2 regions of the Aurantiacibacter gilvus genome follow, and region 1 is predicted to be linked to the other one. Evidence: predicted binding sites of a transcription regulator. Region 1 holds the regulator's gene; the other holds the start of a gene.
What was found. Region 1 encodes LexA, which represses DNA repair genes until DNA is damaged. Its sites were predicted from a motif close to GTTCCNCNCTTGTTCT; they were not measured.
Positions count from the first base shown of each region.

Region 2: a site for LexA is predicted at 2,302-2,317, ahead of AAEO60_RS03845 (formate--tetrahydrofolate ligase). Genes of this name have one in related genera too.

Region 1 is NZ_JBBYHV010000001.1:1,193,870-1,199,485, forward strand. It holds gene gltX (glutamate--tRNA ligase) at 1-1,112, opposite strand, end outside; gene AAEO60_RS05860 (ComEC/Rec2 family competence protein) at 1,141-3,327, shown strand; gene lexA (transcriptional repressor LexA) at 3,392-4,063, opposite strand; gene AAEO60_RS05870 (molybdopterin molybdotransferase MoeA) at 4,134-5,324, opposite strand; gene moaC (cyclic pyranopterin monophosphate synthase MoaC) at 5,330-5,616, opposite strand, start outside.
Region 2 is NZ_JBBYHV010000001.1:781,132-786,747, reverse strand. It holds gene AAEO60_RS03855 (hypothetical protein) at 1-555, opposite strand, end outside; gene AAEO60_RS03850 (DNA recombination protein RmuC) at 552-1,922, opposite strand; gene AAEO60_RS03845 (formate--tetrahydrofolate ligase) at 2,491-4,155, shown strand; gene AAEO60_RS03840 (nuclear transport factor 2 family protein) at 4,248-4,793, opposite strand; gene AAEO60_RS03835 (nuclear transport factor 2 family protein) at 4,831-5,304, opposite strand; gene AAEO60_RS03830 (peptide deformylase) at 5,348-5,616, opposite strand, start outside.

The sequences.
Region 1 (5,616 bases):
GCCAGTTCGTTGAGGTCGCGGGCGCGCGTCTTGAGCACGGGCATGGCTTCGGCCAGCAGCTTTTCGTCGGCTTCGGGGCCGATCAGCTTGGCCACCAGCCCAGCGAGCCGCGCATCGTCTGCCGCGCGAATGTAATTGCCGTTCATGTTGAGCAGCTTCTTCATGTCGAAGCGGCTCGGGCCCTTGTTCACCGCGTCGATATCGAACAGCGCGATGGCTTCTTCCTTGGTGAACTCTTCCTGGTCGCCGTGGCCCCAGCCAAGCCGCAACAGGTAGTTGAACAGGGTTTCGGGCAGGATGCCCATTTCGCGGTAGTCGCGCACGCCCAGCGCGCCGTGGCGCTTTGACAGCTTGGCGCCGTCGTTGCCGTGGATCAGCGGGACGTGGGCATAGGTCGGTTCTTCCCAGCCGTCTTCGATACCCTGCATGGCGCGGATCACCTGGATCTGGCGGAAGGCGTTGTTGAGGTGGTCGTCGCCGCGGATGATGTGGGTGCAGCCCATGTCCATGTCGTCGACCACCACGGCCAGCATGTAGGTGGGCGAGCCATCGGCGCGCAACAGGATGAAGTCGTCAATCTCCCGGTTGTCGACCTTCACGCGGCCCTGCACCGCGTCCTCGATCACCGTTTCGCCGCCCTCGGGCGTCTTGATACGGATGACATAGGGCGCTCCTGCGGGCGCTTCGGAGGGATCGCGATCGCGCCAGCGGCCATCGTAGCGCATCGGCTGCTTGGCGGCCTTCTGCTGCTCGCGCATTTCGGCCAGCTCTTCCTGGGTGGCGAAACACTTGTAGGCGTGGCCGGCTTCGAGAAGCTTGTTGGCAACTTCGGCGTGGCGATCGGCGCGCTGCGACTGGTAGACAGTCTCCCCGTCGAAATCGAGGCCGAGCCAGTCGAGGCCGTCGAGGATGACGTCGATGGCTTCCTGCGTCGAACGCGCCTTGTCGGTATCCTCGATGCGCAGCAGGGCCTTGCCGCCGTGGTGGCGGGCGTAGAGCCAGGAGAACAGGCCGGTGCGGGCATTGCCGATGTGCAGGAATCCGGTGGGGCTGGGGGCAAAGCGCGTCACCACCGGACGCTGACCCGAACCATTTCCACTCGAACTTGCCATAACGCCTTGTTTCCTGTCCTATTCTTGCATGGCCGAGACCGTGCTTCCGCTGGTCCCGCTGGGGGACGACACAAGCGATGTTGCGCCGCAGCAGACGCCTTGGCGAAAGCGCGCTTCTTTGTCCAGCGTGGCAGCAGGGGCAGAGCGATTTCTGGGCGATTCCGGCTTTGATCGCGGGCCCTGGTTGGCGGTGGCCATGGCAGCGGGGATCGGGGCCTGGTTCGTGCTCGACAGCCCTGCCAGCTGGGTGGTTTGCATGGCTGCGGGACTGCTGGTGGCGCTGGCTGTGGTGGCCGTCTGGAAGGGGCGTGAGGACCGCGTGCACCTGGTCGGCGCGCTGGTGGCCTGCGGACTGCTGCTGGCCTTCGGCACGGGCCTCGCCTGGAGCCGGTCGGCCCTGGTGGGGGCGGAGGCTTTCGACAGGCCGCAATCGGGCCAGTTCACGGGGCGGGTGCTGGAGCGGATCGAGCAACCGGCGCAGGACCGCGTGCGCCTCGTCCTCGCCATCCGCAGTCCGGAGACGGGCGAGCCGCTACGTGTCCGCATCAACGTGCAGTTGGACGACGACTTGCCCGGCCTCGACGAGGGCGCGCTGATTTCGGCGCAGGCGCGGTTGATGCCGCCGGCGGCGCCGATGCTGCCCGGCGGCTACAACTTCGCCCGCACGGCCTGGTTCGAGGGCTTCGCTGCGACCGGCAGCGCGCAAGGCGAGATAACCTTGATCGAACCGGCGGAGGCTGACGGCGCATTCATCGCCGGATTGCAGCGCCGGTTGTCGGCGCACGTGCGCAGTCGTCTGGGAGGATCGGCAGGCTCTATCGCCGCGGCCTTCGCCAGCGGGGACCGCGGCGCAATCAGTGCAGCGGACGAGGACGCCATGCGCGATGCGGGACTGACCCACCTGCTGTCCATCAGCGGCCTGCACGTCAGCGCGGTGATCGCCGGGGCCTACCTGCTGGCGGTGAAGCTGCTGGCGCTCTGGCCGTGGCTGGTCCTGCGTATGCGGCTCCCGGTTGCAGCTGCTGCTGTCGCTGCATTGGCGGGCATTGGCTATACCCTGTTGACCGGCGCGCAGGTGCCGACCGTGCGCAGCTGTATCGCTGCCCTGCTGGTGCTGGGCGCGCTGGCCCTGGGCAGGCAGCCCCTTAGCCTGCGCATGGTGGCCGTGGCCGCCATGGCCGTGTTGTTGCTCTGGCCGGAAAGCCTGGTCGGCCCCAGCTTCCAGATGAGTTTTGCGGCCGTCATCGCCATTGTCGCGCTGCACAATGCAGAGCCGGTGAAGCGCTTCCTCAAGCCGCGCGAGGAAGGACGGGGCAAGTGGTTCGCGCGGCGGGCCTTCATGCTCTTGGTGACAGGGCTGGTGATCGAGATCGCGCTGATGCCGATCGTGCTTTTCCACTTCCACCGCGCGGGCGTCTACGGGGCCTTCGCCAATGTCATCGCCATCCCGCTTGTCACCTTCATTTCCATGCCGCTGATTGCCGTGGCGCTGGTGTTCGACCTGGTCGGGGCAGGGGCGCCGGTCTGGTGGCTGGCGGGCAAGTCGCTCGACCTGCTGCTGTGGATCGCCCACTTCACCTCCGGCCAACCCGGAGCGGTGAAGCTGTTCCCGCAGATGGACGTGGTGACGATCCTGCTGTTCGTGGGGGGAGGCCTTTGGCTGGCGCTATGGCGCGGAAAGGCGCGGCTCTGGGGCTTTGCGCCGGCCATGGCGGCCACGATCATGCTGTGGCTCACACCGATCCCGGACGTGCTGGTATCGGGCGACGGCCGCCACGTCGGGATAACGGGCGAGGGTGATCGCCTGCTCGTCCTGCGCGATACCCAGAGCAGCTTCACGCGCGACAACCTGCTCGAACTGGCGGGGGTCGAAGGTGAGCCGGTCACGCTCGACGAATGGCCCGGTGCACGGTGCAGCCGCGATTTCTGCGCCATCACGCTGGAGCGTGGCGGGCGCGAGTGGGAACTGCTGATGAGCCGTAGCCGCGATATCGTGGCCGAACGGGCGCTGGCTGCCGCCTGCGAGCGCGCCGACATCGTCGTTTCGGACCGCTGGCTGCCGCGCTCATGCGAGCCGCGCTGGCTCAAGGCCGACGGACGCATGCTGTCGCAGAGCGGCGGTCTGGCCATTGTGCTGGACGAGGAACCGCGCGTGACCACGGTCGCCGAGGGGCAGGGCGAACATGGCTGGTGGCGCGGGCGACGCGAGGATTGACGCCATACATGCAAACGGGGGCGACATCCCGCGATGCCGCCCCCGTCTGAAACCCGATAAAACCTTAGTGGTAGCGCCGCAGCAAGCCTGCGAGCTTGCCCTGTACCTTGACCTGGCTGCCTTCATAGACCTGCGGATCATAGGCACCGTTGGCCGGGTCTAGCCGGATACGGCCGCCATCATGATAGAGGTACTTCAGCGTGGCTTCCTCGTCGTTGACCAGGGCCACCACGATATCGCCATCGCGGGCGGTGTCGGCCTTCTTCACGAGGGCAAAGTCGCCGTCGAAAATGCCCGCTTCGATCATCGAGTCGCCGGAAACTTCCAGCGCATAGTGATCGCCCGGGCCGAGCAGGGCGGCGGGAACCGGCAGCGACCGGTCGCTTTCCAACGCCTCGATCGGGACACCGGCGGCGATCTTGCCGTGCAACGGGATCTCGATCACGTCGTTGGCAGGGGCTGGCTGGCTGGTGGGCGCAGTCGTTACCTTGGCAACGGCTTCCGCACCCTTGCTGCCGACATTCTCCGGCATCTTCACCACTTCGAGCGCTCGTGCACGGTTGGCGAGGCGGCGGATAAAGCCGCGTTCTTCCAAAGCCGAGATCAGGCGGTGCACGCCCGACTTGCTCTTCAGGTCGAGCGCATCCTTCATTTCCTCGAAGCTGGGCGAAATGCCGCTTTCTTCGAGCCGACGGTTGATGAACAACAGCAATTCGTGCTGCTTGGCAGTCAACATGGGCAAGCCCCTTCTGCAATGTTCCAGTTTGGAACGAATGCGGAACAATTATGAAACAGATTCGCTCAAGTCAAGCGATACCGCCATTTTGGAGGGGAAAGGCGCTCGCGATGGTGTCGATCGGCGCCGCAGGGGAATTGGCAGGGCGGTGGATCAAGACCTGTGCATGGGCCAAGGCTCTTAGGCCGCTGCTGTCCTGCTGGCTGAGGGGAAAGGCCAACCCCTTGTCGAGGTAGCCGCGTACGAACTCGTCACGATTTCCGGTCGCTGGCAGTGACCGTGCGAGACAGACGGTGATCGGTTCCGGATCGGGAAACTCAGCGCCTGCCAGCCTCCGCAAGAGTGGCAGCAGGAAGAGATACGCGGTGACATAGCTCGAGACCGGATTGCCGGGCAGGCCAATAATCCATTGCCGACCTTTACGGGCGATCAGCAAGGGCTTGCCCGGCTTGATCGCGACTTTCCAGAAGTCGATGCTGGCGCCCCACTGTTCAAGCGCAGGTCTGACGAGGTCGTGATCGCCAACTGATGCGCCGCCGCTGGTGACAATGACGTCGACATCGCCCGCCCTGTCCAGAGCACCAAGCATGGCGTCCAGCGTGTCAGGCACTGGACCAAGGCGGATAACATCCGCGGCGAATGGTATCGCCAGCGACGCCAGCATGGCGCCATTACTGGCAGGAATCTGGTGCGGTTCGCAGCTAGCCGGATCAGCAACCAGTTCGTCACCCGAATCGAGAATTGCCAAGCGTGGCAAAGCATGCACAGTGATGCCGGAATGTCCGGCTGAAAGAGCGAGTGCTACTTGCGGCGGTTCGATGCGGAATCCCGCTGTCAGAAGTTGGTCGCCGGCAGCGAAATCGAAACCTCTGCGACGAACGTGGCGCGACGTGGGCCCATCATCGTTGTCCAGAACGAGTGTGTCGCCATCGCGTCTGGCATTCTCCTGTAACAAGACCGCACCAGCACCTTCCGGCATCAGCGCTCCTGTGGAGATGCGCACAGCCTGCGTGGCTTCCAGTTTACCCTTAAAGGGATGGCCCGCCGCGCTTTCGCCCACCACCTGCCACGGACCTGCAATGTCATCCTCGCGCAAGGCGTAGCCATCCATGGCCGAGAGATCGGTTGATGGCTGTGTTCGTTGTGCCAGCAAAGGTTCGGCGAGATAGCGACCGACTGCCAGTTCGACAGGAAGCTCTTCCGGTGGCAGTGGCTGCGCCAGCTCATGCAACCGCGCCTGCGCCTCGTCCAGCGACAGCATGTCGCTCACTCCGCCCGCCAGTCGCCGCTCTTGCCGCCAGTCTTTTCGAGCAGGCGGACGTTTTCGATCACCATGCCTTTTTCCAGCGCCTTGGCCATGTCGTAGAGCGTGAGCAGTGCGACCGAAGCGGCGGTGAGGGCTTCCATCTCTACCCCCGTCTTGCCGGTCAGGGCAGCGCGGGCCGTCACTTCCACGGCGTCAACGGAGAAGGCAAAATCGACGCTGACCGTATCCAGCGCCAGCGGATGGCACAGCGGGATCAGGTCGCCGGTCTTCTTGGCGGCCATGATGC
Region 2 (5,616 bases), 410 kb from region 1:
GGTCAGCTCGACCGCTTCCCAGGACAGGCTTGCCAGCACCGGAGCGTCAGCGGACGGTTCGTCGAGCAGCGGCACCTCTTCACCGGTAACGATCATGCCGCCGTAAGGATCGACCGGCAGTCCTTGCGCGAAGTACCAAGGCATGGTCATTGTCGCGCCGTCGGAAGCGCAGCCCATGGCAACGATCTCGGCCAATTCGTCCCAAAGCGCGCCGTCGTCAGCCGCCAGCCGATCACGCAGTTCCGCCGCGCCGTTGCCGCCTCCAAAATCCAGCCGGATGTCTTCCGAAGACAAGGCTAGCAGGTCATCGGCTTCGCGTGTGGCGACCGCGTCGAGCAGGCTGGCGAGGAATGCGCCGCCGCCCGGCTGGTCACGGCACTCGTCACGCGGCGCGAAGGGTCCGGTTGGCCGTGCCGGAAGGGTCTCTCCCTCTGCATCGGACACCAGTTGCTCAGCCGCGCGTTCGATGCGGTCAGACGGCGGGTCACTGCGGTCGCAGGCGGAAAGCGCTGCAAACAGGGTCACGGCAGCGAGCAAGGCGCTTCTGGCGGTCATGTTGCAGCAGTATCCTTCTCGTCCTCGCTGCCTTCGATGAGCAGGCCTTCGGACGGTTCAGCGACATCCCCAACCCCATAGCGCGGGGCGCCTTCCACCAGCGGTACCTCGTCGATCTCCTTGCTGATTTCCAGCCCCTTCTCCGCCATCCGGCGGCCCGATGTCAGGACATTGCGCTCAAAGCTGCCGACGAACTTGTTGTAATTGGAAACCGCCGATTCCAGCCCGCTGCCAACGCGCTTCATGTGTTCCGCCGCCACGCGCAGGCGATCGTAGAGCTCTGCACCCATGCGGCCGATTTCTTTTGCCTCCGCCGCCATCCGATCTTGCCGCCAGACCTGCGCCACGGTGCGCGCGATGGCGACGAGGTTGGTGGGCGTGGCCAGCAGCACGCCGTTCTTGAAGGCGAAGTCCCACAGCTCCGGATCCGCCTCCAGCGCGGCGGCGACGAAGTGCTCGCCGGGGACGAACATCACCACGTAGTCGGGCGCTTCCTCGAACTGGCTCTGGTAGCTCTTGGCCCCCAGCGTCTGCACATGACCGCGCATCGACTTGGCGTGCTGGGCCATGTGCTGGCGGCGCACCTCGTCATCCTCGGCCTCGAAGGCAGCCTGGTAAGCGTTGAGCGAGACCTTGGCGTCGATCACCAGCTTCTTCTGCCCCGGCACGTGGACGATGGCGTCAGGCCGCAGCCGCCCGCTGTCGGTATCGACCGAATGTTCCAGCGTGAAATCGGTGTGTTCGGACAGGCCGCACTGCTCCAGCACGTTCTGCAAGGCCCGTTCGCCCCAGCGGCCGCGCGCCTTGGGGGCATTGGTGAGCGAATTGCCCAGCCGCTGCGCCTCGCGCCGGACCTCTTCCTGCCCACGCTGCATGTTCTCGATCAGGCCGGTCAGCTGGCCGAAGGCGTCGACGCGGTTTTTCTCCAGCGTGGCGACCTGCTCCTCGTAGCTCTTCAGTCGCCGGTCGACCGGATCGAGCAGCGCCTTGAGCTTGGCCTCGCTGGCCTTTTCCGAATGGCCCAGCCGCTCGCTGGCGGTCTTGAGGAACTCCTCCTGCGCCCGCGACAGCACTTCCGAACCCGTGGCCTTGAACTGCGCCAGCAATTCCTCGCGCGCTTCCTTCATCGCGGCGATCTGCTTGTCGAAGTTTTCGGCATTGGTCCTTAGCGTGGCGATCTCGATATGCGCCCTGCCTAGCTCCGCACCGGCCTGCCTGAATTCCGCCTCTGCCGCCTGTGCACGCTCTTCCAGCGCCGCTTTCTCACTACGCAAGTCGATAAGCGGGCGAGCGCCCAGCCAGTATCCGCCAGCAATGCCGACGATCAACGCACCAACCACCATGGCGACTACGATAATTGGATCCATGCCTTCTCCCTTCTGCCCAATGCCGCCGACGATTTAGCCGTCGGCGGCACCGGTCAGCTGTTGTGCAAACGGACTCCGAGATCGCTCAATGCTTCCTCTTCGGTCGGGAATCCGACCTGCGATTCACCAATGATGCGACCATCCGGCCTTATAAGAAGCCAGTGGTATCCGTCTGCAAGCTGACACGTTGAGTGGAGCCGAGTTTCCACGGCAGCCTCCTTGTGTCAGGGGCTAGTCATCGGTCCGGGAAGACATCGAACATCGCGTAGAACGCGCTTTCTCAAGTGAGGGCAACGCTTCAGCGAAATGGAACGCTTGATCGACTCGGGGCTACGACTTTGTCTCGGGCGCCCAATGTATGAGACCACGCGATAATACGAGAACGAATAGGCAACGCAAGCGCCCGTGACCATTGTCCACTGACAACGGTTCTTCCAGCCACCAAATTGCGCTTGAGACTCGCTTTCCGCGATTGTATGCGATACATACAATTCAGATTTGCGAAGTTTTCGCGATTGTGAAATATAGGCGCGATAGAGTCGCTCGCGCACCAGAGAGAGGATCACGCATGCCCACTGATATCGAGATTGCCCGCCAGGCCACCCTCATCCCGATCACCGACGTTGCCAAGAACGCGGGCATCCCGGACGATGCGCTGATCCCCTACGGCAAGTACAAGGCCAAGGTCGACACGGCCCAGCTGCCCGACAATCCCAACGGCAAGCTGATCCTCGTCACCGCGATCAATCCCACCCCGGCAGGCGAAGGCAAGACCACGACTTCGGTCGGCCTGTCGGACGCGCTGCACCGCATCGGCAAGAAGACCATGCTGTGCCTGCGCGAACCCTCGCTCGGCCCTTGCTTCGGCATGAAGGGCGGCGGTGCCGGCGGCGGCAAGTCGCAGGTCATGCCGATGGACGAGATCAACCTGCACTTTACCGGCGACTTCCACGCCATCACGAGCGCGCACAACCTGCTCTCGGCCATGATCGACAACTCGATCTACTGGGGCAACCCGAACGACATCGACGTGCGCCGCGTCACCTGGAAGCGCGTGCTCGACATGAACGACCGCGCCCTGCGCCAGATCGTCGGCCCGCTGGGCGGCATCGCCAACGGTTTCCCGCGTGAAAGCGGCTTCGACATCACCGTAGCTTCCGAAATCATGGCCATCCTGTGCCTCGCCAGCGACCTGGCCGACCTGCAGAAGCGCCTTGGTGACATCATCATCGGCTACACCCGCAAGAAAGAGCCGGTCTATTGCCGCGACATCAAGGCCGACAGCGCCATGACCGTGCTGCTGAAGGATGCCATCCTGCCCAACCTGGTGCAGACGCTGGAAAACCGCCCGGCCTTCCTGCACGGCGGCCCCTTCGCCAACATCGCCCACGGCTGCAACTCGGTGATCGCCACCAAGACCGCGCTGAAGATGGCCGACTACACCGTGACCGAAGCGGGTTTCGGTGCCGACCTCGGTGCCGAGAAGTTCATGGACATCAAGTGCCGCCTCGCCGGCCTGAAGCCCAACGCCATCGTGCTGGTCGCGACCGTGCGCTCGCTGAAGATGAACGGCGGCGTGCCCAAGAACGAGCTGACCAAGGGTGAGAACGTCGAAGCCGTGCGCGCCGGTTCGGTGAACCTCAAGCGCCACATCGAAAACCTCAAGAAGTTCGGCATCACGCCGACCATCGCCATCAACCACTTCTATCTCGATACCGATGCCGAAATCGCCGTGATCGAGGAAATGGCTGCCGAGTACGGCGCTGACGCCGTGGTCTGCAAGCACTGGGCCGAAGGTGGTGCCGGTGCCGAGGAACTGGCCCGCATCGTGGCTGCCAAGGCCGATGCCGGTGCTCGCGACTTCGACCAGCTCTACCCCTCGGACATGCCGCTCGCCGACAAGATCACCACGGTTGCCACCGAGATCTACCGCGCCGGCGAGGTCAGCATTTCGCCTGCAATCCGCAAGCAGCTGAAGCAGTGGGAAGAGATGGGCTACGCCAACTATCCCGTCTGCATGGCGAAGACGCAGTACAGCTTCTCCACCGACCCGACCGCGCTCGGCGCGCCGGAAGATCACGTGGTCGAGATCAACGAAGTGCGTCTGTCGGCCGGTGCCGGGTTCATCGTCGCGATTGCCGGCGGCATCATGACCATGCCGGGCCTGCCCAAGGTACCGAGTGCCGAGAACATCTACCTCGACGAGAACGGCCAGATCGAAGGCCTGTTCTAGGCGAACAACCGGGCGGACGCCCCTTCCATCTCGCGCCCGCCTGAACGCTAAGGGTCGTCTCCCCCGGGAGGCGGCCCTTTTCTTTTGCCGGTCTAGTCTTCCAGCGTGTTGGCGCCCCAGCTTGCGACTTCGGCCACCCATTCCTCGCTCGTGGGCATTACCGTGTGATCGACGCGCTCGGCGATCTTCCAGCCATCTTCGGTGCGCACCAGCCGGTCATGGTACTGGCCGGACAATTCGTTGGTCGGTGCCCCACCTTCGCCGCGCATCACGAAGATGAAGCGCGATTTCGCGCTCGCCGTATCGCCCTCGACATCGATCTCGAAATTGCTGATCTGGTGGAAGCTGCTGGTGTTGACGAAATCGTCCGGCACTTCGCCGAACAAGCCCGTCAGCATTTCGCGGATCTCGTCCTGCCCCTCGCGCCGGGTGTTGCCGTTGGCCCAGACCCCGTCCTCGGTGAACAGGCCGACGTAGCCATCGTAATCGCGCGCATCGAGATGGGCGGAATAGTCGGTGATCACCCGCTGGATGGCGAGTTGGTCTTCCAGTTCCAGCACCCGGCTTTCCAGCGCCTCCGTGTCATTGCAGCCCGCCAGCGCCAATGCGCCGGCAGCAATCGCGATACGAATACCCATAGGTCCCCCTCCAAGGTCGAACGTTTGAGGTCGCCCTCTATCGGTGGATCGAATCCCAGTGTTCGACGATCATCCCGTCCTCGATACGGTAAGTATCGTACCACCAGACTGGAACCAGCGTGTCGGGATCGTCGCGGCTGGGCAATTGACGCTGGTGCATCAACTGCACGAGGTCGCCCTCGGCCAGTACGAATTCGAATTCGGTTAGCGGGTAGGTGCCCGGTTCGAGCGGCTCGGCATCCGGGCGCGACGTCTTGAGATAGTCGATCAGGCCGTCGAGGCCGCCTTCGATGCCCGGGCTGTGCTGGATATAGTCGGGCGAAATGTACTCCCGGGCAGCATCGAAATTCTGGCCGTTGAGAACCTCGTGCCACATGTCGAGCACCAGTTGCTTGTTCGCTTCCAGCTGCGCCTGCTCATCCGCGATGCCAGCTTCGTCCTGCTCACCGCCGGCCTGTTCGCAGCCCGCCAGCGCCAGCGCGCCGACAGCAATAACGTGGCGAAACTTCATGAATTCCCTCCCCGAATCATTATCCGGGCAGGAGACTAGCCGATCACGCTGCCTTGCGCGCCTTTTCCAGCTTCTTCAGCGCCATCGACCGCTTCAGGCGGCTGAGGTGGTCGATGAAGAGGATGCCGTTGAGGTGGTCCATCTCGTGCTGGATGCAGACGGCCAGCATGCCGGTCATCTCTTCCTCGTGCTGGTTGCCTTCGAGATCCTGCCAGCGCACGCGGCACTGGGCCGGGCGTTCGACGTCGGCGAAGATGTCCGGCACCGACAGGCAACCTTCCTGGTAGGTCTTGAGGTCGTCCGAGGGATCGA